DNA from 3 places in the Micromonospora sp. NPDC126480 genome. Region 3 is predicted to be linked to each of the others. Evidence: riboswitches for the same ligand, from Rfam matches in the RefSeq annotation. Region 3 holds a riboswitch; each other region holds the start of a gene.
The links. Region 3 has a riboswitch for cyclic di-AMP ahead of ABTW87_RS04815 (coiled-coil domain-containing protein). Riboswitches for the same ligand answer to the same signal wherever they lie in the genome.
Positions count from the first base shown of each region.

Region 1: another riboswitch for cyclic di-AMP. It lies ahead of ABTW87_RS23200 (coiled-coil domain-containing protein); the one in region 3 lies ahead of ABTW87_RS04815 (coiled-coil domain-containing protein).
Region 2: another riboswitch for cyclic di-AMP. It lies ahead of ABTW87_RS22215 (C39 family peptidase); the one in region 3 lies ahead of ABTW87_RS04815 (coiled-coil domain-containing protein).

Region 1 covers NZ_JBEORU010000028.1:36,615-43,322, forward strand. Annotated here, with positions in the region: gene ABTW87_RS23190 (helix-turn-helix transcriptional regulator) at 1-23, opposite strand, end outside; gene ABTW87_RS23195 (carbonic anhydrase) at 226-897, shown strand; gene ABTW87_RS23200 (coiled-coil domain-containing protein) at 974-1,990, opposite strand; cyclic di-AMP (ydaO/yuaA leader) riboswitch at 1,995-2,125, opposite strand; gene ABTW87_RS23205 (YibE/F family protein) at 2,292-3,638, opposite strand; gene ABTW87_RS23210 (heavy metal translocating P-type ATPase) at 3,969-6,119, shown strand; gene ABTW87_RS23215 (metal-sensitive transcriptional regulator) at 6,132-6,434, opposite strand; gene ABTW87_RS23220 (heavy-metal-associated domain-containing protein) at 6,528-6,708, shown strand, end outside.
Region 2 covers NZ_JBEORU010000026.1:6,913-13,620, forward strand. Annotated here, with positions in the region: gene ABTW87_RS22190 (TrmH family RNA methyltransferase) at 1-210, shown strand, start outside; gene ABTW87_RS22195 (alpha-ketoglutarate-dependent dioxygenase AlkB) at 216-824, opposite strand; gene ABTW87_RS22200 (acyltransferase family protein) at 996-2,174, shown strand; gene ABTW87_RS22205 (hypothetical protein) at 2,264-2,665, shown strand; gene ABTW87_RS22210 (hypothetical protein) at 2,844-3,581, shown strand; cyclic di-AMP (ydaO/yuaA leader) riboswitch at 3,870-4,004, shown strand; gene ABTW87_RS22215 (C39 family peptidase) at 4,241-5,080, shown strand; gene ABTW87_RS22220 (DUF397 domain-containing protein) at 5,480-5,674, opposite strand; gene ABTW87_RS22225 (helix-turn-helix domain-containing protein) at 5,662-6,513, opposite strand; gene ABTW87_RS22230 (hypothetical protein) at 6,695-6,708, shown strand, end outside.
Region 3 covers NZ_JBEORU010000004.1:12,693-19,400, forward strand. Annotated here, with positions in the region: gene surE (5'/3'-nucleotidase SurE) at 1-226, opposite strand, end outside; gene ABTW87_RS04805 (1-phosphofructokinase family hexose kinase) at 223-1,203, opposite strand; gene ABTW87_RS04810 (SRPBCC family protein) at 1,364-1,807, shown strand; gene ABTW87_RS04815 (coiled-coil domain-containing protein) at 1,867-2,913, opposite strand; cyclic di-AMP (ydaO/yuaA leader) riboswitch at 2,930-3,060, opposite strand; gene ABTW87_RS04820 (cation diffusion facilitator family transporter) at 3,215-4,132, opposite strand; gene ABTW87_RS04825 (HelD family protein) at 4,220-6,337, opposite strand; gene ABTW87_RS04830 (alpha/beta fold hydrolase) at 6,455-6,708, opposite strand, start outside.

The DNA of each region.
Region 1 (6,708 bases), on a different contig from region 3:
CCCTGCTCTTCTGCGGTCGCCATGCCGTCATCGTATGACCCGTCCCGGTAGCGCCCACCACCGCCGGGGCTCCGTCGCACGTCGCGCAAGGGCTCGCCGACATATGAAGCGCATATCACGCATACCTTGACGCGGCTTCTGCTGCGTGTGACCGTGGGTGCCAGCCCGAGTCCAGCGCCGGCCCCGGGTCCCACCAGGTTCGCCGCCGCAGGGACGAGGTGAGGCATGAGTCGCAGCGCGCAGAGCGAGGCCGTCGCCAGCTCTACCGGGCCGGAACGGGCGCTCGCCGAGCTGTACGCCGGCAACCGGCGGTTCGTCACCTGCGAGCCGCGTCATCCCAACCAGGACGCCGGCCGTCGAGCGGCCGTGGCGGACGGGCAGCAGCCCTTCGCGGTGATCGTCGGCTGTTCCGACTCCCGCCTCGCCGCCGAGATCATCTTTGACCGCGGGCTGGGCGACCTCTTCGTGGTGCGTACGGCGGGGCACACCGTGGGTCCCGAGGTGCTGGGCAGCGTCGAGTACGCCGTGACCGTGCTCGGCACGCCGCTCGTGGTGGTGCTCGGCCACGACTCCTGCGGCGCCGTGCAGGCGGCCCGTACGGCGGCAGCCACCGGCACGCCCCCGTCCGGCCACCTCGGTGCCGTGGTGGACGCCGTGGTGCCGAGCCTGCGCCGGGCGGACGCCGAGGGGGTCGCCGACCTCGACGGGATCGTCGACATCCACATCGCCTGCACCGTCGAGGCGATGCTGGACCGGTCGGAGCCGCTCGCAGCCGCCGTGGCCGCCGGGCGGTGCGCGGTGGTGGGGATGTCGTACCGCCTCGCCGCGGGTGCGGTGCGGACGGTGGCCGCGGTGGGCCTGCCCGACGTCGACGCGGCCGAACGCGCGGCCGCCTGACCGTCCCGGGTCCCGGCGAGCACGGACACCGAGGGCCGCCCCGCCACTCGCGGGGCGGCCCTCGTCGGTAGCCGGCCTACAGCATCGACACGTGGACGTGATCGGTGTGGTCCGACGCGCCGCTGTACGAACTCCAGCCGGTCGCCGGGAACCAGATCTGCCGGTTCCAGATCACGTAGTAGACGCCGAGCCGGTCGGCGTTGCGGACCAGGAACGCGGTCAGGTCGTTGCCGTACCTCCGCATGTCGTTGTTGTGCCAGGAGGCGAACCCGCGATTCTGGAGCGACCAGTCACAGGCCCGTCCCTTGGGATGCTCGAACGGGCCGCCCGACCGGTGGCAGCCGACGAACCGGTTGAAGCCGGCCCGCTTGACCTCCTTGTACATGTGCAGCGTCCGGGGGGTGACGCAGCCGGAGGTGGTCGGGTCGTTCTCGCTGCAGGACTGGGGCTTCCAGTCGCCGCTCGCGGTGCGGCCCGGGGCGATCCGCGCGACCGGCGAGGTGGCGCTGACCAGGCCGCCGGTGAGTCCCTTGCCGCCAACCAGCCGCAGTGCCTTCTCCGCCTCCCGCTTCTCGCGGTTCTTGGCGTTTGTCAGCTTCTGCTGCTCACGGATCTCGGCGTCGAGAGCCAGCTTGGCCTGCTCGGCTCGGTTCTTGACCTCGTTGACCACGCCGAGGCGCTTGTCGTTGACGAGGTTCAGCTCGTCCAGGGCGGTCGCGCGGGCGATGAACGAGTCGGGGGTGTTCGCGGTCAGCAGCATCGACATCGCACCGATACGGCCGGTCCGGTACGACTGGGCGGCGATCTGGTTGACCTGGGGCGCCAGGGCGTTGAGATCGGCCTGTGCCTTCCGGAGCTCCAGTTCGAGGGCGAGCTGGCGCTCCTGCGACTTCTTCAGCGCGGCGTTCGCCTTGATGAACTCCCGGTTGCGGGACTCGATCAGGTCGCCCAGCAGCTTGGGCTCCTCGTCGTGCCCGGAGGGCTGGGGGGGAGTGGTGGGGGCGGCCGAGGCCGGGGTGGGCCCGGCGAGGACGGCCAGCGCGGCGAGCACGGCCACCACGGGTGTCAACCAGCGGCGTAGGGGTGCCGTCACAATGTTCCCTTCCGTCGACCGCCGACCGGGTTAGCTGACGGGTTCGGGACGGAAGCGGCCCCTACCGCTGGCGCGGATTCACCCCACGTACCTGGTTCCCCGGCTCGCCTGGTGGCGATTGGGCGGTGGCCCCGCTGGCGCCGGTGCGCGCCTTCGGCGGTGACCGGGAGCGAGGTTACCTGACAGTCGTCCTGGGGATCTACGTCCCGAAGCCGACCAAACGCGCGATTTCGTCGGTGCACTGCGTAATCAGTGACGCGTCTATCAGGAGGACGGTCCTGGATCGTCACGCTGCGGAGTGTCACCATGCGGTGTCCGTACTCCTGTCGCGGTCGGGCCACCTGGTGGTGGCGGGGGCGGTCCCGCCGGCGCGGGGTGTGCTGAGCGCCTCCAGCGCCTCGGTCCGTTCCGGGGCCGGTCGCGGGGTCGGCGCGGGGGTGCGGTCCCCGCCGCCCGCCCCGCCGGTACGCCGGCCGGCGGTGGTGACCAGGGCGGCGAGCCCGGTGGTCAGCGGGACGGCGGCGATCAGTCCCAGGGTCGCGACCGCGCTGCGGACGATCTCCTGGGCGAGGAACTCGCTGGTCAGGATCTGACTCACCGGCCGCGAGTCGGCGGTCAGCAGGAGCAGCACCGGCAGCGACGCGCCCGCGTACGCCAGCACGATGGTGTTCACCGTGGAGGCGATGTGGGCCCGGCCCACCCGGGTCGCCGACCGGTAGAGCTGGCGGCGGGACAGACCGGGATTGGCGTGCGCCAGCTCGGTGACGGTGGCCGCCTGGGTCACGGTGACGTCGTCGAGCACGCCGAGCGAACCGATGATGATCCCGGCCAGCAGCAGGCCGTGCAGGTCGACGTCGGCCTGGAACATCGACAGGGTCGTGGCCTCCTCGCTGCCGTACCCGGTCAGGTGGGTGGCGGCGGTGGCGAGCGTGCCCAGCACGCCGGTGAGCACCAGGCTGCCCAGCGTGCCGAGCACCGCGACCGACGTCTGTGTGGTGACGCCGTGGGTGAGGTAGAGGACCACGAACATGATCAGAGCGGCGCCGACCACCGCGACCAGCAGCGGCGACCGGCCGGCGCTGATCCCCGGCAGCACGAAGGTCAGCAGGATGGCGAAGCTCGCGGCCAGGCCGGCGAGCGCGGCGAGCCCGCGCCAGCGTCCGAACGCCACGATCGCGGCGGCGAAGAGCGCCACCAGCCACACCAACGGCTTGCCCCGCTGGTGCTCCGCGATGTTGTACGCGCTGGCGGACGGGTCGGCGGGGTCGGTCAGCTCGACCAGGACGACCTCGTCGCCGACGGCGACCGCCGGCGCGCCCGGCCCGGCGGGCACCGGGGTCTCGACCTGCTGCCCGGCGTCCGGCCCGTCGTCGACCCGGACGGTCACCGTTCCGCACGGGCCGTCGCCGGTGGCCGGGCCGCCCTCGGGCGCCTCCGGCGTCGGCGGGCACGGCTCGGTCACCACCCTCGTCACCGTGGCGTGGTAGCGGGGTGGTTCGGTGGCGGCCTCGGGCTCCCGGGTGTCCCGGGGCCACAGCACGAGGGCGGCCACCACGGTGGCGAGGAAGAGGGGGACCACCGTCGCGACGAGGATCCGTCGCACCCCCGGCGGGGCGGACGGAGCGGGACGGGTGTGGTCGGCGCCCATCAGAGTGTCTCCCAACGATTTCAGGGCGGGGTACGGGCCGGCGGGTCGGACGGTTCAGCGTTCCCCCGAACTCCTCCCGGCGAGACGTCCGGGGGTGGCGTCGTGGCCACGTACCGTGACGGCCGGGCCGGGCCCCGTGTGGCCGCGCGCGGTCGGCGGCGGCACCGGCGCCCCGGGGTGGGCGGAGGCCGGGCGGTACGGGATCCGAAGGGCCATCGGCCGAATCGTAGCCAGCGCGACCCCGCGGGCGCAGGTCGCGCGCCGTGGTGTCGGCCGCCGGACCTGGCGGTTGCGCCCCGCGGCCGGGTGCCGGCGGGGGATGTTGAGAGCATGGCGGCGCATCCGAAGCCGGGCGGCGGCCCAGCGCACGGCGGGCACGAGAGCCAGGGCGGGCACGAGGTCGAGGGCGGGCACGGGCGGCCCGGTGGGCACGACAAGCACGCCGGGCACGACAAGCACGCCGGGCACGACCCGGAGATGTTCCGCCGCCGGTTCTGGGTCTGCCTGCTGCTCACCGTGCCGGTCGTGCTGACCAGCCACCTGGTGATGGAATGGTTCGGCTACCGGCTGGAGTTTCCGGGCCGGTCACTGGTGGGGCCGGTGCTCGGCTCGGTGGTGTTCTGGTGGGGCGGCTGGCCGTTCCTGGTCGGGGCCGTCCGGGAGCTGCGGGACCGCGCGCCGGGGATGATGCTGCTGGTCGCCATGGCGATCACGGTCGCGTACGCCGCGTCGCTGGCGACCAGCCTCGGCGCGTTCGACCTGGACTTCTGGTGGGAGCTGGCGGCCCTGGTCACGATCATGCTGCTCGGCCACTGGCAGGAGATGAAGGCGATCGGGCAGGCACGTGGTGCGCTCGCGGCGCTGGCCGCCCTGCTGCCGGACGACGCCGAGCGGGTCGCCGCGGACGGCGCCACCGCCCGGGTGCCGGTCGGCGACCTGCGAGTGGGTGACGTGGTGCTGGTGCGGCCCGGCGGGCGGGTGCCGGCAGACGGCCGGGTCACCGACGGTGCCGCGGAGCTGGACGAGTCGATGATCACCGGGGAGTCCCGGCCGGTCACCCGCTCGGTGGGCGACCGCGTGGTGGCGGGCACCGTCGCCACCGACTCCGCGGTGCGGGTCCGGGTCGAGGCGCTCGGCGAGGAGACCACCCTGGCCGGCATCCAACGGATGGTGGCGCAGGCGCAGCAGTCGAGCGGCCGCGCCCAGGTGCTGGCCGACCGGTTCGCCGCCGGCCTGTTCTACGTCGCCACGGCCACCGCCGTGGTCACGGTGCTCGCGTGGACGGCGTTCGGCAACGCCGACGAGGCCGTGGTCCGCACGGTCACCGTTCTGGTCATCGCCTGCCCGCACGCGCTGGGCCTGGCGATCCCGCTGGTGATCGCCCTGTCCACGGCGCTCGCGGCCCGCTCCGGGATCCTCGTGAAGGACCGGCTGGCGCTGGAGCGGATGCGCACCGTCGACGCGGTGCTGTTCGACAAGACCGGCACCCTGACCCGGGGGGAGCACGTCGTCACCGATGTGGCCGCGGCGCCGGACGCCGCCGACGGCGAGGTGCTGCGGATCGCGGCGGCGGTCGAGTCGGACAGCGAACACCCGTTGGCGCGTGCGATCGTCACGGCCGCCCAGCAGCGCGGCGCCGTCCCCGCTGGGACCGGGTTCCGCTCGCTGCCCGGCCGCGGGGTGCGGGCGACGGTCGAGGGCCGGGAGTACGCGGTGGGGGGTCCTGCTCTCCTGCGTGAGCTGGGTGTGCGGCCGCCCGCCCCGTTGGCCGGGGCGAGTGACCGGTGGGCCGACCGGGGCGCGGTCGTGTTGCATCTGGTGCGGCTGCCGGACGCGGTGCTCGGGGCGGTGGCGCTTACCGACGAGGTGCGGCCCGAGGCGCGGCAGGCGATCGACGAGCTGCGCGCGGAGGGAATCCACACCATCGCCATGATCACCGGAGACGCCCGGCCGGTGGCCGAGGCGGTGGCCGCCGACCTGGGTTTCCGGCGTGGCGTGGACGAGGTGTTCGCCGAGGTGCTGCCGGCGGACAAGGACGGCAAGGTGACCGAGCTGCAGCGACGCGGCCTGACGGTTGCGATGGTGGGTGACGGGGTCAACGACGCGCCGGCCCTGGCCCGGGCCGACGTGGGCATCGCCATCGGGGCGGGTACGGACGTCGCGATCGAGTCGGCCGGGGTGGTGCTCGCCTCGTCCGACCCGCGTGGCGTCGGCGCGGTGGTCCGGCTCTCCCAGGCGTCGTACCGGAAGATGCGGCAGAACCTGGGCTGGGCGGCCGGGTACAACGTGGTGGCCCTGCCGCTGGCCGCCGGGGTGTTCGTCTGGGCCGGGCTGGCGTTGAGTCCCGCGCTGGCGGCCGTGCTGATGTCCGGGTCGACGATCGTGGTGGCGCTCAACGCCCAGCTGCTGCGGCGGGTGCGCCTCGAGAGCAAGGAAGGGCCCCCTCTTAACGCCTCGCGAGGTGAAAGGGCCCCTTCTTAACGCGCGGGGAGGTCAGCCGCGCTTCATCAGCCGGCCGACGGCGGCCATCATCTCGGTGGCCATCTCGTCGGCCCGACCCTCGGCGGCCCCTTCGTGCAGGCAGTGGCGTGCGTGCCCGTCGAGCAGGCCGAGGGCCACCTTGTCCAGCGCCGCCTGGATCGCGGAGATCTGGGTGAGGACGTCGATGCAGTACCGGTCCTCGTCGACCATCTTCTCGATGCCCCGGACCTGCCCCTCGATGCGGCGCAGCCGCGTGAGCAGCTGGTCCTTGGTGGCGGTGTAGCCCCGGATCGGGGCGGGCGTGGGTGTGGTCATGCGAACCAGGATAGCGTACCCCTAGGGGGTATGTTACTGTCCTGGGCAGTTACCCCCAGGGGGTATGCTGGGTGACGGAGAAGGAGAGGTTCCATGGTCACCACCACGTACCAGGTGCAGGGCATGACCTGCGGGCACTGCGTGAGCTCGGTAAGCGCCGAGGTCGGCGCGATCCCGGGCGTCCGGGACGTCCAGGTGGATCTGGCCTCCGGTCAGGTCACCGTCAGCAGTGCGGACCCGTTGGACATCGAGACCGTGCGCGCCGCGGTCGACG
Region 2 (6,708 bases), on a different contig from region 3:
CTCGCCGACGAGGCCGTCCGGCTCGGTGACCTGCCCGCCGCGCGGGGCCGGACGGTCGTCGTGCTCGGCCACGAGCGGACCGGCATCCCCCCGGAGGCGCTCGACCATCTCGACGCGGCGGTGGAGATTCCGATGGTCGGCAGCGGGCTGAGCCTCAACGTGGCCGTCGCCGGGTCCCTGGTCCTCTACAAGCTGGCCGGCCTGCTCTGAGCGGCTCAGGCCACGTTCGCCGGGCGGAACTGGACGCTGACCCGGGGACCGACTGGCCGGGCCGTCTTCGGGACGGCATGCTCCCAGGTGCGCTGGCAGGACCCGCCCATCACGACGAGGTCGCCGTGGCCCAGCGGGAAGCGGAGGCCGGTGCCGCCCCCGCGTGGACGCAGCAGCAGCGGTCGGGGCGAGCCGAAGGAGACGATGGCGACCATGGTGTCGACGTGGGCGCCCCGGCCGATGGTGTCGCCGTGCCAGGCGACGCTGTCCCGACCGTCGCGGTAGAGGCACATGCCGGCGGTGGCGAACGGCTCGCCCAACTCCGCCGCGTAGTGCCGCGTCAGCGCCTCGCGGGCGGCGGTCAGCACCGGGTGCGGCAGCGGCCGGTCCGCCGCGTACCAGCACAGCAGGCGGGGCACGTCGACCTCGGCGTCGTACATCGTGCGGCGCTCGGCGCGCCACGGCACCTCGTGCAGCAGCGTGTCGAGCACCTGGTCGGAGCCGCGCACCCAGCCGGGCAGGTGGTCGACCCAGGCGCCCCGGGTGAGCCGGTGCCGCGTGACCCGGCCGCGCAGCGGCCCGAGCGTCGGCCCGGCGTCGGCGACATCCAGCATCGACGGCTGGTAGGAGACGTCCGGCACGGCCCGAGCCTACCGCAGCGGTCGAACATGCGTACGACACGGTGGTCGGGCGCGGGTGGCGGTCACCGTCCCGGCGGGTAATGTCGCGGGGCGTGCCGAGCGGGCCGGCGAGGGCCGGCCACGACCCCTCAGGAGGAGACGCGCGTGCTGGTGCCCCCCACCGACCGCCCGGTCCGCGCGGCGGACTCCACCGTCATCGTTCCGGGCAACCGGCTGCCGTCGCTGACCGGGCTACGGTGGATCGCGGCGCTGCTGGTCTTCGGCTTCCACGCCGGCACGATGGGCATCGTCGCCGAGCCCGCCTACAAGGCGGTCGTGGACCGGGCGTTCACCCTCGGCCTCTCCGGCGTGCAGTTCTTCTTCATCCTCAGTGGATTCGTGCTGGTCTGGTCGTACCGGCCGGGTGAGGCGAAGCGCACCTTCCTGCGCCGGCGGATCGCCAAGATCTACCCGAACCACGTGGTGATGTTCGTGGCGGCGCTGCTTGTCGCGTACGCGTTCGCCGACCCGGTCAACCCGCGCGCCGCGCTGGAGAACCTGCTGCTGGTGCAGGCCTGGGACCCGACTCCCGGCGTGTTCTACAGCATCAACACGGTGAGCTGGTCGCTCTCCTGTGAGCTGTTCTTCTACGCCTGCCTGCCGTTCGCGCTGCCGCTGATCCGGCGGCTGCCGGCCGGCGCGCTGTGGGGCGTGGTCGTCGCGGTGCCGCTGCTCATCCTCGCGCTCTGGCCGGCGCAGGCCCTCGTGCCCGAGGAGAGCCGCTGGTGGTTCACCCAGATCTTCCCGCCGGTGCGCTCGCTGGAGTTCTGGATGGGCGTGGCCGCCGCCGAGCTGCTGCGCCGCGGCCGGTGGCGTGGCCCACGGCTGGGCCTGGCCACGGTGTTCTTCGTGGTGACCTGGGTGGTGGCCGGCGGCTGGATCCGGGCCGAACTGTGGGCGGCGCTGCTGTCGGCCGCGTACGTCCTGGTCATCGCCGCCGCCGCCGACGCGGACGTCGCCGGCCGGCGGACCCCGTGGCGCTCCCGGCCGATGGTCTGGCTCGGTGAGGTCTCGTTCGCGTTCTACCTGGTGCACGTCCTGGTCATGGTCAGCGTGCTGCGGCTGACCGGTCACTACGGGGTGGGCCTGGACGGTTGGTGGGGGCCGACGGCCGTGGTGGGCTTCCTCCTGGTCAACCTGCTGCTGGCGGCGCTGCTGCACCGCTGGGTGGAGACACCGATGATGCGCCGGCTCGGGCCGCGCCGCAGGCGGCCGGCGGCCGTGCCGGCGCCGCGCGCGGCCGAGCCCGACAACCCCAGGGTGTACGCGGGCGAGCGCGGCTGACCCTCCACGCTGACCGGTCCGGCGCGACACTCAGTGCGACACGCCCGTCACCGGTGCGGCGGGCCGGTGCCCGGCGGTAGCGTGGGACCGTGCTCCCCGTCGCCCTCACCTGTCCGTTGTGGTGGGTGGCGCGCTGGGCCTCCCGGCTGCTCGCCGGTCTCGCGCTGACCGCCGGTCTCACCGTCGGCGTCGCCGGTCCGGCTCACTCGGCGGAGGCCGCCGGCGCGACCGGAGCGATGATCGCCGTGGCCCCGGGGAACGCCCCCGCGTGGTTGAGCACCGACGGCGCGACCGGTGCCGGCGGAGCGGAGAACGCGTACGCGCGGTCCACCGTCGACGACGGGCCCTCCTGCCGTTCGGCGGCCCTCGTCCCGGTGACCGGCGTGCCGCACGGTGCCGCCCGGCCGGTCCCGGCGACCGGCACCGAGGCGGTGCCCCGACCGGCCCGGTCCGCCACCACCGCCGGCCCCCGAGCCCCACCCTTCGGGTAAGGAAGGGCCCCCTCTTAACGCCTGCGGTAGAGCAGGGGCCCCCTGTTAACACTCGCCGGGCCGGCCGAGATGCCCCGACCCCGGTCCGGCCGCGGCTGCACCCGTCGTTTCCCCGCCGTGCCGCCGGCCAGTCGCCGAGCGGTACGACTCCCGCCGTTTCCTCATGAGGTGTGCCGACATGACCACCGTCCTTCACGAGTTCCTCGTCGACGTACCCCGGGCGACCGCCATCTGGTCGGCGCTGCTTCTTCTCGCCCTGACCACGCTCACCGTCCTCGCGGCCCGGCCGGAGCCGGACCGGCCCGTCCCGGAGCCGCCACCGGCGGACGAGACCACCGACCTGCGCCGGTACGCCGAGGAGGTGGCGGTGGCGGCGGCCGGGGCGGCTCAGACGGCGCGACGGCGACGGGACGCCTGGCTGGCCGCCCAGGAGGAGGCCGACCGGGCCTGGCAGGCGTACGACGAGGCGGAAGGTGACGCCCGCCGGCTCGCCGCGGCGGCACCGCTGCCGCGACCGCGCACTCCCCGGACGCCCGCCGAGTACGCGTACCGCGAGCGCTGGCTGCACCACGCGGCGGTGGCCGCCCACTGGCGCGGTGACCTCACCGCCGAGCAGCTCCGGGACGTGTTCGGGCACCGGGGCGGGTGGGACCCCCGCCTGCACCCGGTCGACCAGGAGATCGCCTTGACGCGGGCCGTCCGGGACGGCAAGCTGGCCGCCTACCGCGCGGCCGCGGCCCGGGAGCGGGCCTCGTGGCGGGACGCCGAGGTGGCCGCCGAGGCGGCCCGGGCGCTCTCGGCCGAGGCGTACGCGGCGGCGGAACGGCTGCGGCCGGCGGTGTCGACGCGGTCCCGGCCGGTGACCGTCGGGCGCCGGGCCGTCGAGGTCCGGTGGCGGCCGGCGCGGGCGAGCTGACCGGCCGGTTATTTCCGTGACTCCGGTCACACGAATGTCGAACCGGTCAAGTTTCTCAGGTCGGCCGATTCTCGCGCGAGTGGCGGAAGAAAGTCGACGGCCTGTCCCGTTACCGACCGCACGCGCCGTCTTCGCCAGCCGTCCCCATTGAGTAGCGTCAGTGCGAAAGTGTCCGCAAAATTGCTTCCATGATCGATGTTTAGGCAGGTCACGACGGCTTGGCAGGCCCGTGAACCGGCCAGTAATGTCGGCGCGTCCGGTGCGGTACCCGATCGCAAGAGGCGACGCCGCATCGACCCGCTCAATCGCCGGAAGGCGAGCCGGGGACCCATTGCACCTGGGGTGAATCCGCGAGTCTCGCGGTAGGGCGCACTTCCCGCCCGAACCCGTCAGCTAACCCGGTAGGCGGTGTCGGAAGGAGTTCCAACTTCGTGCAGCACGAATCCGCCCCCCGGGCGTTCCGCCGCCTCCACGGCGTAGCGGTGCCCGCGCCCGTCCGGACTTCCGCCGGGCGCTGACCCACCGCCCACCGCCCGGTCCGACCGGGCGCGACCCCCTCGTGGCCACCCGCCGGCGGATTCTCTCCGCGCGGCCCCGCCCTGCGCCGCTTTCGGCCGGCACGGTGCGCCACCAGCCCCGACCGCCCGTGGAGGAAACCCGTGAAGCACCACCTCAAGCGACAGCTCCGCCGTCTCGTCTCCGAGCGCCCGTACCAGGTGGCCGCCGCGTCGGCCGCGGCGCTCGTGCTGGCGACCGGTGCGGGGGCCCTGGCCGCCGGCACCGAGGAGACCCCCGCCCCCGCCTCGGCCCAGACCGGCGTCGCGCTGGCTGAGCGGGGCGGCGACAGCCCCGCCTCGCGTGGCGAGGCCCGCGCCGTTGCGGTGGCCCCCAGCAGCGCCGCGCCGTCGAGCGCCGCGCCGTCCAGCGCCCCGGCCACCACGGCCGCCGCCGACCCGGACCTGACCAAGAAGCCGGCGGCACCGAAGCCACCGAAGTCCAAGACCCTGAAGTACGCCTACCAGGCGCAAATCAACTTCTACTACTGCGGTCCGGCCGCCGTCCGCAACGCGCTAAGCGCCGCCGGTATCGAGCGCTCGCAGGACCAGCTCGCCGGCCCGCTCGGCACCGACCAGTTCGGCACCGACTCGGCCGAGGACACCACCCGGGTGCTCAACGACACGGTCAAGGGGTCCCCGTACCGGACCCGCATGATCAAGGGCGGCGCCGCCACCCCGGCCCAGATGGACCAGCTCCAGGCCGACGTCGTCAAGGCCATCACCGACGGCCGCGGCGTGGTGGTCAACGTCGCCGGTAGCGCCACCGACACCGCCGGCGGCTGGCACTCGTTCCCCGGCGGCCACTACATCGCGGTGGTCGGCTACGACGACGAGGGCCGGCTGGTGCGGATCGCCGACTCGGCGAACCCCGCCGCCGGGTCGTACTGGATGACCACGATCGCGTTGGCGAACTGGGCCGCGACCCGCGGCTACTCCGCCTGACCCACCGCTCCACCACGACGGGCGCCGGTCCCCCTTTTCGGGGCCGGCGTCCGTTGTCGCTCCGGTGGCCGGACCCCGGACGCCGCGCGGCTTCGCGGCGGTGGCTCGTGTCACCGATCGGCTCGCTGTGGAACTGCCCGCACCGACGGGGCAGAGCGCTCGCGCCGGCCGCACGCCACTTCCCGTACGAGGACCAGGTAGATCTTGGACAGTTACCGTTCGCGACGAACGGTAACCGTCCAAGATCTCTATGAGTGGTCGGCTCCGCTTGAGGATGACGCTGGCGGGGCGGGAACGGGTGTTGGGCGTGGAACATCCGAGCACGCAGTTGTCGCGGTACAACCTTGACGCCGCGCTCCGGCTCCGGGACGAGAGCCAGTAGGGCGGTCGAGTGACCGGTCAGCCGAGCCCGGAGACCTTCGTGACGAAGGCCCGCCAGGCGGCGGGGGAGAAGGTCAGCGCGGGCCCGGTCGGGTCCGTGGAGTCGCGGACACCCACGACACCGGGCAGGTTGTCGGCGACCTCGACGCAGGCGCCGCCGTTTGTGGACGAGCGGGACGACTTCCGCCAGCGAGCGCCCGTCAGGTTGTCCATGTCTTCGCCGCTTCCTTGAGTACGTCGAGTGTCTGCCCGAGCGGGAGAGCTTCACCCCGGACTGAGTCCCAAGACAGTCCCAGGCTAGCAACCGGGTCGGGCTGCCCGGTGATCTGCGCTGCCAGTTGGTTGTCGACGTAACCGGCGCGTGAGCCATCCGGCAGGTCAGCCAGGATGAACGCCCCGGCGAGTCCTGAGTAGATGCCAGCGGACAACGGCACCACATGCAACTGAATATGGGGCTGTTCGGCGCAGGTCAGCAGGTGTTCCACCTGCTCGGCCATCACGTCGCCGCCTCCGCACGCCCGCCGGACGACCATCTCGTCCAGCACCACGAAGAGTTGTGGGGCCGGGTCCCGACCGAGGACGGACTGCCGCTCCAGCCGCGCGGCCACGCGCCGGTCGAGGTCCGCAGCCGGCACGCGGGCCGCGCGGAACGTCGCGCGAGCGTACGCCTCGGTCTGTAGCAGTCCCGGCACGAAGGAGTGCTCGTACCAGCGCAGCGCGGTCGCCTCCCGCTCGATTTGAATCCATTCACGTAGCCAGACCGGAGCGGCGTCCCCCTTGACCAACTCGTCCCAGAGCGTCGCGAAGTAGCCGCCGGTGTTCAACGCCTTGTCGACAGCGGTCAGGTAGGGCAGCGTCGGCGGTTTGGTCCCGGTCTCGATCGCGCTGACCTGCGAATCCGAGCAGAAGACCGACTCGCCGAGTTGAGCCTGGGTCAGCCCGGCGGCCGTGCGGCGTCGCCGCAGCTCACGAAGGAGGAACTCGGACGGCGAGATTCCCACGACTTCCACACCCTTCCACGGCTCTCCACACCACTCCGCGCCGGCCCGCATCAGGCCATCGCGCTCCGCGATCGAGTGGTGACTGTTCCGAGCCTAGGGGGCTCGCGTCCAGGGTGGAAGGACGAGCGGCGTGCGCCGGTAGCGGGACCCGAACCCGCCGGTCGCGCTGCCGGGGCCGCCCCTGTGACGTGTCGGGGCGGCCCCGTCCAACCCGCGAAGGGAGGTACCGCCGGTGACCATCGCCGT
Region 3 (6,708 bases):
CCACCCCGAACGCCGGCACCCCGTCGAGCCCCGGCAGCGGGTGATCCTGCACCACGACGTGCCCCTGCCGCTCCACCGCCGTCATGGCGGCGCTGGTGCCGCTCGCCTCCTCCAGCGGCGCGGCGACGACGACGTCCAGGCCCTGGTCGACCGCCGCCCGGGCCAGCGCCGCGATGCCCGGCGCGGCGATCCCGTCGTCGTTGGTGATCAGTACGCGCAGCGTCATCGCTCGGCCGCCCGGTCCGCCAGCTCGTCCGGGGTGGTGCGTTCCTGCGGCCGGCTTCCGGCCGGCACCAGGCGTACCCGGTCGACCAGGCCGGTGATCGAGTCGAGCCGGCCGGTGCCGAGACCGTGCCGGGTCACGTTCAGCGCGCCGGCGGCGGCCCCGGTGCGGACGGCCGTCCGGATGTCCCCGCCCCGGGCCACCACGGCGGCCACCCCGGCGGTCATCGAGTCGCCCGCACCGCGCGGGTCGGCGGCCTGGAGGCGGGGCATCTCCACCTCGAACACCTCGCCGTCGACCAGGGCGAGGGCCGGTTTGTCGGCGCGGCTCACCACCACGTTCTCCGCCCCGCCGGCGTGCAGGTCGTACATCGCGCGGGCGAGCTGGTCCTCGTCGTCGCCGGCGGCGCGGCCGTCGGCCATCAGCTCCTCGTGGCTGACCTTGAGGAAGAAGACACCGCTGTCAAGCACGGCGGTGAGGTGGTCGCCGGAGAGGTCGACCACCACCCTGCCGCCGTTGGCGCCGAGGTCGGCCGCGAAGCGCCGGTACAGCTCGGCCGGGACCAGGGATGGTTCGTTCGGCCCGCTCAGTACGCTGACCGGGGCGCGCAGCCCTTCCCCGAGCGCCAGGTTGTACAGCTCGTCCAGCTCGTGCCGGCCGAGCGGCTGGCCGGGCACGTCCGCGATCTCGCGGCGGGAGCCCTCGCGCCGGTCGTGCACGTACCCGCCGCTGCCGCCGGAGTCGCGGACCACCACCTTGAGGTCGACGCCCTCGCTGACCAGCAACGGCTCCAGCACCTGGCCGACCTCGCCACCCAGCGCCGTGCAGAGCACCACGTCGACCCCGAGCGACATGATCATGCGGGCCTGCCAGACGCCCTGCCCGCCCGGGTGCAGGTGCAACTCCGGCGCGTCGCTGGGCTGGTCGATGGTCACCGTGAGCCGCGGTGTCGGCGCGAAGACCATCACGTGTTCCGCCATGCGCGCCTCCCGATCGTCGTCCCCGTGTCGTCGTACCCCATCCGCTGACCGTAGTCGCGTCGGCGGGTGGCCGCCGGGTGTCCGCGCGGTCACCGATCGGGCGTTGCCAGCACGGCCGGGGTGGGTGACGATCGGACGACCGACGACGGTGGGAGACGGCGTGCTCAGGCGGGATTCCTTCAGCTACACCGTCCAGGCGCGGTCCACCCCGGCGGCCGCCGCGAACCTGCTTGCCGATCCGCTCCGGCACGGCGAGTTCCATCCGTTCATCGTCCGGGTGCGACGGGTCGCGTCCCGGCGCGGCGCCCGCGCCAGTTACGCGATCACCGACCGCGTCCCGCTGGGTCGGCTGCGGCTACCGGTCACCTACCGCGCCGACGTGCTCGTCGCGACGGAGGACGAGGTGGTCACCGTGGCCCGGCAGTGGCCGGCGACGACGGTACGCAACCGGACCCGGCTGGCACCGGAGCCGGAGGGCGTCCGCATCGACGTGGAGATCACGCTCGTCGCGCCGGCGCCGCTGTTCCGGTACGCGTTCGAGCAGGCCCGCGCGGCGCACCTGGCTCTGGCCAGCCGGCTCGGCGCGGCGCTGGAGAGCGCCTGACGGCCTGCGGGCCGGGCAGCTGTCGGTCGCCCGACGGCTGCCCGGCCCGCACGCCCTCGTCAGTAGACCGACAGGTGCACGTGGTTGGTGTGGTCGCTGGACGGGTCCCCGCCCGCGCCGCTGTACGACTTCCAGCCGCTGCTGGGCAGCCAGATCTGCCGGTACCAGATCACGTAGAGCACGGCGAGGCGGTCGGCGTTGTTCACGAAGAACGCCGCCAGGTTGTTGCCGTACGTCCGGTCGCCGCCGGTCGCGTCTCCGCCGAAGCCGCTCTTCTGGGCGGCGAAATCGCAGGCCCGGCCCTTCGGGTGCTCGCCCGAGCCGCCGGAGCGGAAGCACGACACGTACCGGGTGAAGCCGGCCGCCTTGGCCTGGTTGAGGGCGTGCAGTGTGCGCGGGGTGATGCAGCCGTTGGCCGGGGTCGGGTCGTTGACGCTGCACGACTCGGAGGGCCAGGAGCCGTCCGAGTTCCGCGGCGCGGGTGCCGCCCGGGTGGAGCTGCGGCTCGCGGGGGCGGAGCTGGCCCGCTCGTTGGCCACGGTGAGCGCCCGCTCGGCCTGCTGCTTGCGCTTGGCCATCACCGCCTGCTGCTTGCGCTGCTCCCCGATCTCCGCCTCCACCGCGAGCTTGGCCTGATTGACCTGGTCGCGGGTGTCCAGCAGCTCGCGCAGCGCCTGGTCCTCGTTGGCGGCCACCGCGTCCAGGGCAGCGGCCCGGTCCATCAAGCCCTCCGGGGACGAACTGTTGAGCAGCGCCGACGCAGTGCCGAGGCGGCCGGTGCGGTACGCGAGGCCGGCGATCTGACCGACCCGGCTGGTGCGCTCGGCGAGCTGCGTCTCGGTGGTCTTGAGCTGGTCGGCGAGCTGCTGCTGCCGCTTCACCGAGGTTTCCAGGGCCCGCTTGGCGTCGAGGTATCCCTTGCTGGCCGCTTCGAGCTGCGCGCGGAGGGCGGGGGTGCCGCCCTCGGGGTCGTCCCCGGGGGCGGCGGCCTGGCGGGCCGGCGGAGCGGCCGTCGCGGGGGCCACCGGCGCGACGCCGAGCCCGAGCGCGAGCGCCGCGATGATCAGTGCCGCCACCCGGGCGGCAGGTCGTCGTACGGGTGCCACTGCTGGCATATACACGTGTCCTTCCGTCAGCCGCCGACCGGGTTAGCTGACGGGTTCGGGACGGAAGATCCCTACCGCTGGCGCGGATGCACCCCACGTACCTGGTTCCCCGGTTCGCCCTGGCGGGCGATTAGGCGGCGACCGCCGCCGGCACCGGTGGGTGCCGCCTGGCGGAGGCCGGATCAGAGCCTACCGGTGCTCAGGTGGCAGGTGCAGCGGATGTTACTGACGGTGTCCGTGTGGTCACCGCCTAATCAGACAAAAGGGAGAGGATCGATCCGCACGAGGAGGGGTGTGCCGATCACCACTCAACGGCCCCGCAGGTACCGGCGGCCGCCCCGGGCTCTATCTGCAACGTGGCGTGCTCGATCCGGAACTCGTCGCGGAGCAGGGTCCGCGCGGCGGCGAGGACCGCGGCGACGTCGGCGCCGGGCGCGATCGTGAGGTGGGCGGAGGCCACCTCCATCCCGGAGGTGAGTGTCCAGACGTGCAGGTCGTGCACCTCCGCGACGCCGGGCACGGCGACCAGTCGGTCGTGCACGGCGGTGACCTGGAGGTGCTCCGGCGCGGCCTGCACCAGGATGCGCAGCGCCGCCCGCCCGAGGCGCCAGGTGCGGGGCAGGATGAACAGGCCGATGGCGACCGCGACCAGCGGGTCGACCCACCACCAGTCGGTGGCCGTGATGATCAGGGCCGCGGCGATCACGCCGAGGCTGCCCAGCAGGTCGCCGAGCACCTCGAGGTAGGCGCCCTGGAGGTTGATGCTCTCCTTCGCCCCGGGCCGGAGCAGGGCGAAGGCGATCAGGTTCGCGAGCAGGCCGAGGGTGGCCACCGCCAGCATCGGGCCGGTGCGCACCTGCGGCGGGTCGCCGAACCGGCGTACGGCCTCGACCAGCACGTAGACCGCCACGCCGGAGAGCAGCAGGGCGTTGGCGAGGGCGGCGAGCACCTCCAGCCGGTAGAGCCCGAAGGTGCGCTGCGGGTCGCCGCTGCGCCGGCGGGTGGCGGTGAGCGCGGCCAGGGCCATGCCGATGCCGAGCACGTCGGTGAACATGTGTCCGGCGTCGCTGAGCAGCGCGAGCGATCCGGTGCGGAAGGCGGCCACCGCCTCGACCACCATCAGGGTGGCGAGCAGGCCGAAGGCCGCCCAGAGGCGCCCGCGGTGCCGCTGCGCGGCGTTGGTGACCGACCCGTGGTGGTGGTCATGACCTGCGCCCACGCGGACACCTTCCGTCGCCCGTCCCGATCCGTGCCTAACCTATGCTCACATCGCTATGTATGCAACTGTCGGTCGCGGTGTCGACGCTCAGCCGACGGGGTCGATGGTGGTGAGCCGCTGGGTGGCACGGGACAGCGCGACGTACAGGGTCCGCACGCCCGACCCCGGGTCGGCCCGGATCTCACCCGGTGCCACCAGGACGACGCCGTCGTACTCCATGCCCTTGGCCTCCAGGCTGGTCACGACCTGCAGCCGCGGCGCGCCGAGCCCACCCAGCCAACCGGCGACCGCGCCCCGGCGCGGCACCGGCGTGATCACCCCGACCGTCCCCTCCACCTCGGTGAGCAACGTGCCGACCGCCTCCACCACGGCGGTCTCCAACTCCTCCGGCGGCACGACCAGCTGCACCGGGTCGACGCCGGTCGAGCGGACGGCGGTGGGCAACGGAAGGTCCGGGTCGACCCGCCGGATCTCGGCCGCCGCCACCGCGAAGATCTCCGCCGAGTTGCGGTAGTTGGTGGTGAGCGTGAAGTGGTGCCTCCGCCGCCGGCCGAGTGCCTGGTCACGGGCCCGGGCCAGCTCGTCCGGGTCACCGGTCCACGCCGTCTGCGCCGGGTCGCCCACCACTGTCCACGAGGCCAGCCGGCCACGCCGGCCGATCATGCGCCACTGCATCGGCGACACGTCCTGCGACTCGTCGACCACCACGTGGGCGTACTCCCGGTAGTCCTCCGGGCGCTGCCGGGCCGCCTCCCGGGCGGCGCGCTGCCGGTCGGCGAGCGTGCTCAGCTCGCGTACGCCGCCGGCGAGCTGGAACGGATCCCGCTTCGGCCGCGCCGGCTTCAGCGGCTTGCCCAGCAGGGTGTCCAGCTCGTCGAGCAGGGCGATGTCGGCGACGGTCAGCCCTTCGGAGTCCAAGGTCCGGTACGCGTCGAGGAGCAGCCGGATCTCACGGCCGCCGAGCACGCCCGCGGCGTACCGGCGCAGCCGGTCGGGCCGGGCGAGCCAGCCGAGCACGTGGCGCGGGTGCAGCCGCGGCCACCACGCCTTCAGGAACTCGCGGAACTCCGGCCGGTCGGCGATCTCGTCCTCGAACGCGCGCTGCTCGGGCAAACGGGCGATCCCCAGCCGCCGGGCCTGCGCCCACAGCGCGGCGAAGACCCCGTCGAAGCCGGCCCGGCGCACCTCGTTGCGTCGCGCGCCGCGCGGCAGCGCCCGTTCCCGGATGGCGTCCAGCTCCCGGCGGTCGACGCGCAGCAGCCCACCCCGGTACAACAGCCGCAGCTCCCCGGGAGCATCCGGCGCCGCGTCCCGGGCGGCCCGCTCCAGCACCCGCCGCATCCGCAGCGAGCCCTTCACCGCCGCGACCTCCGGCGGGTCGGTGCGGGTCGCACGCAACCCCGGGAAGAGGCCGCCCAGCGAGGCCAGCGCGGCGGTGTCCTCGCCAAGCGACGGCAACACCGACGCGATGTAGTCGACGAAGACCGCCGACGGCCCGACCACCAGGATGCCGCCGCCGGCGTACCGGCTGCGGTCGGAGTAGAGCAGGTACGCCGCCCGGTGCAGGGCGACCGCCGTCTTGCCGGTCCCCGGTCCGCCGGAGACGATCGTGACGCCCGAGCCGGGCGACCGGATCGCCTCGTCCTGCTCCCGCTGGATGGTGGCGACGATGTCCCGCATGCCGCGCCCGGTCGCCTTCGACAGGGTGGCCAGCAGGGCGCCGTCGCCGACCACCGTCAGGTCGGGCGGGGCGGCGGCCGGGTCGAGCAGGTCGTCCTCGATCCGGGTGACCCGCTCCCCGCTCGACTGGATCATGCGCCGGCGGATCACACCCAGCGGCTGCGCCGGGGTGGCCCGGTAGAAGGCGGCGGCGGCCGGGGCGCGCCAGTCCACCACCAGGGTGGCCGCGTTCTCGTCCCGGATACCGAGGCGCCCGACGTGCAGCACCTGCCCGTCGCGCAGGTCGAGCCGGCCGAAGACCAGCCCCTCGTGCTCGGCGTCGAACAGGTGCCGGCGCTGCGCCGCGTGGAACACCATCGCGTCCCGCTCGACCAGGGCGCCGAAGTTGCCGACCCGGGCCAGTCGGTAGCCCTCCTTCTCCGCGTGGACCGCCGACCGGCGCAGCTCGGCCAGACGCGCGTACACCCGGTCGAGGTGCCGCTGCTCGACGGCGATCTCCTGCTCCAGCGCGGTCTGGTCGGTCAACGCTCGCTCCTCCTGACGTCGGCGGCGAGGGTGGCGCGGTACGCGCGGCCGTACCCCGGCCAACCGCACGAGGGTACGCCCCGGCGTCACCCGGCACGCTCGAGGTGCGCGCGGGCGCTACCCGGTGACCTTCGCGGTCGTGGCGGGGCGGTCGAGGACCCGGCGCAGCACGCCCACCAGGGCGTCGTTCACCTCGTCGGGGCGCTCCATCATGAGCATGTGTCCCGCGCCCGGGCAGACGGTGAGCTCGGTCGCCGGCAGCGCGGCCGCGATCGATTCCGCGCAGGGCGGCGGGGTCAGCCGGTCCCGGTCGCCGACCAGCGCGGCGGCCGGCAGGTGCGCCAGCTCGGCCAGCGTCTCCAGCCGGTGCT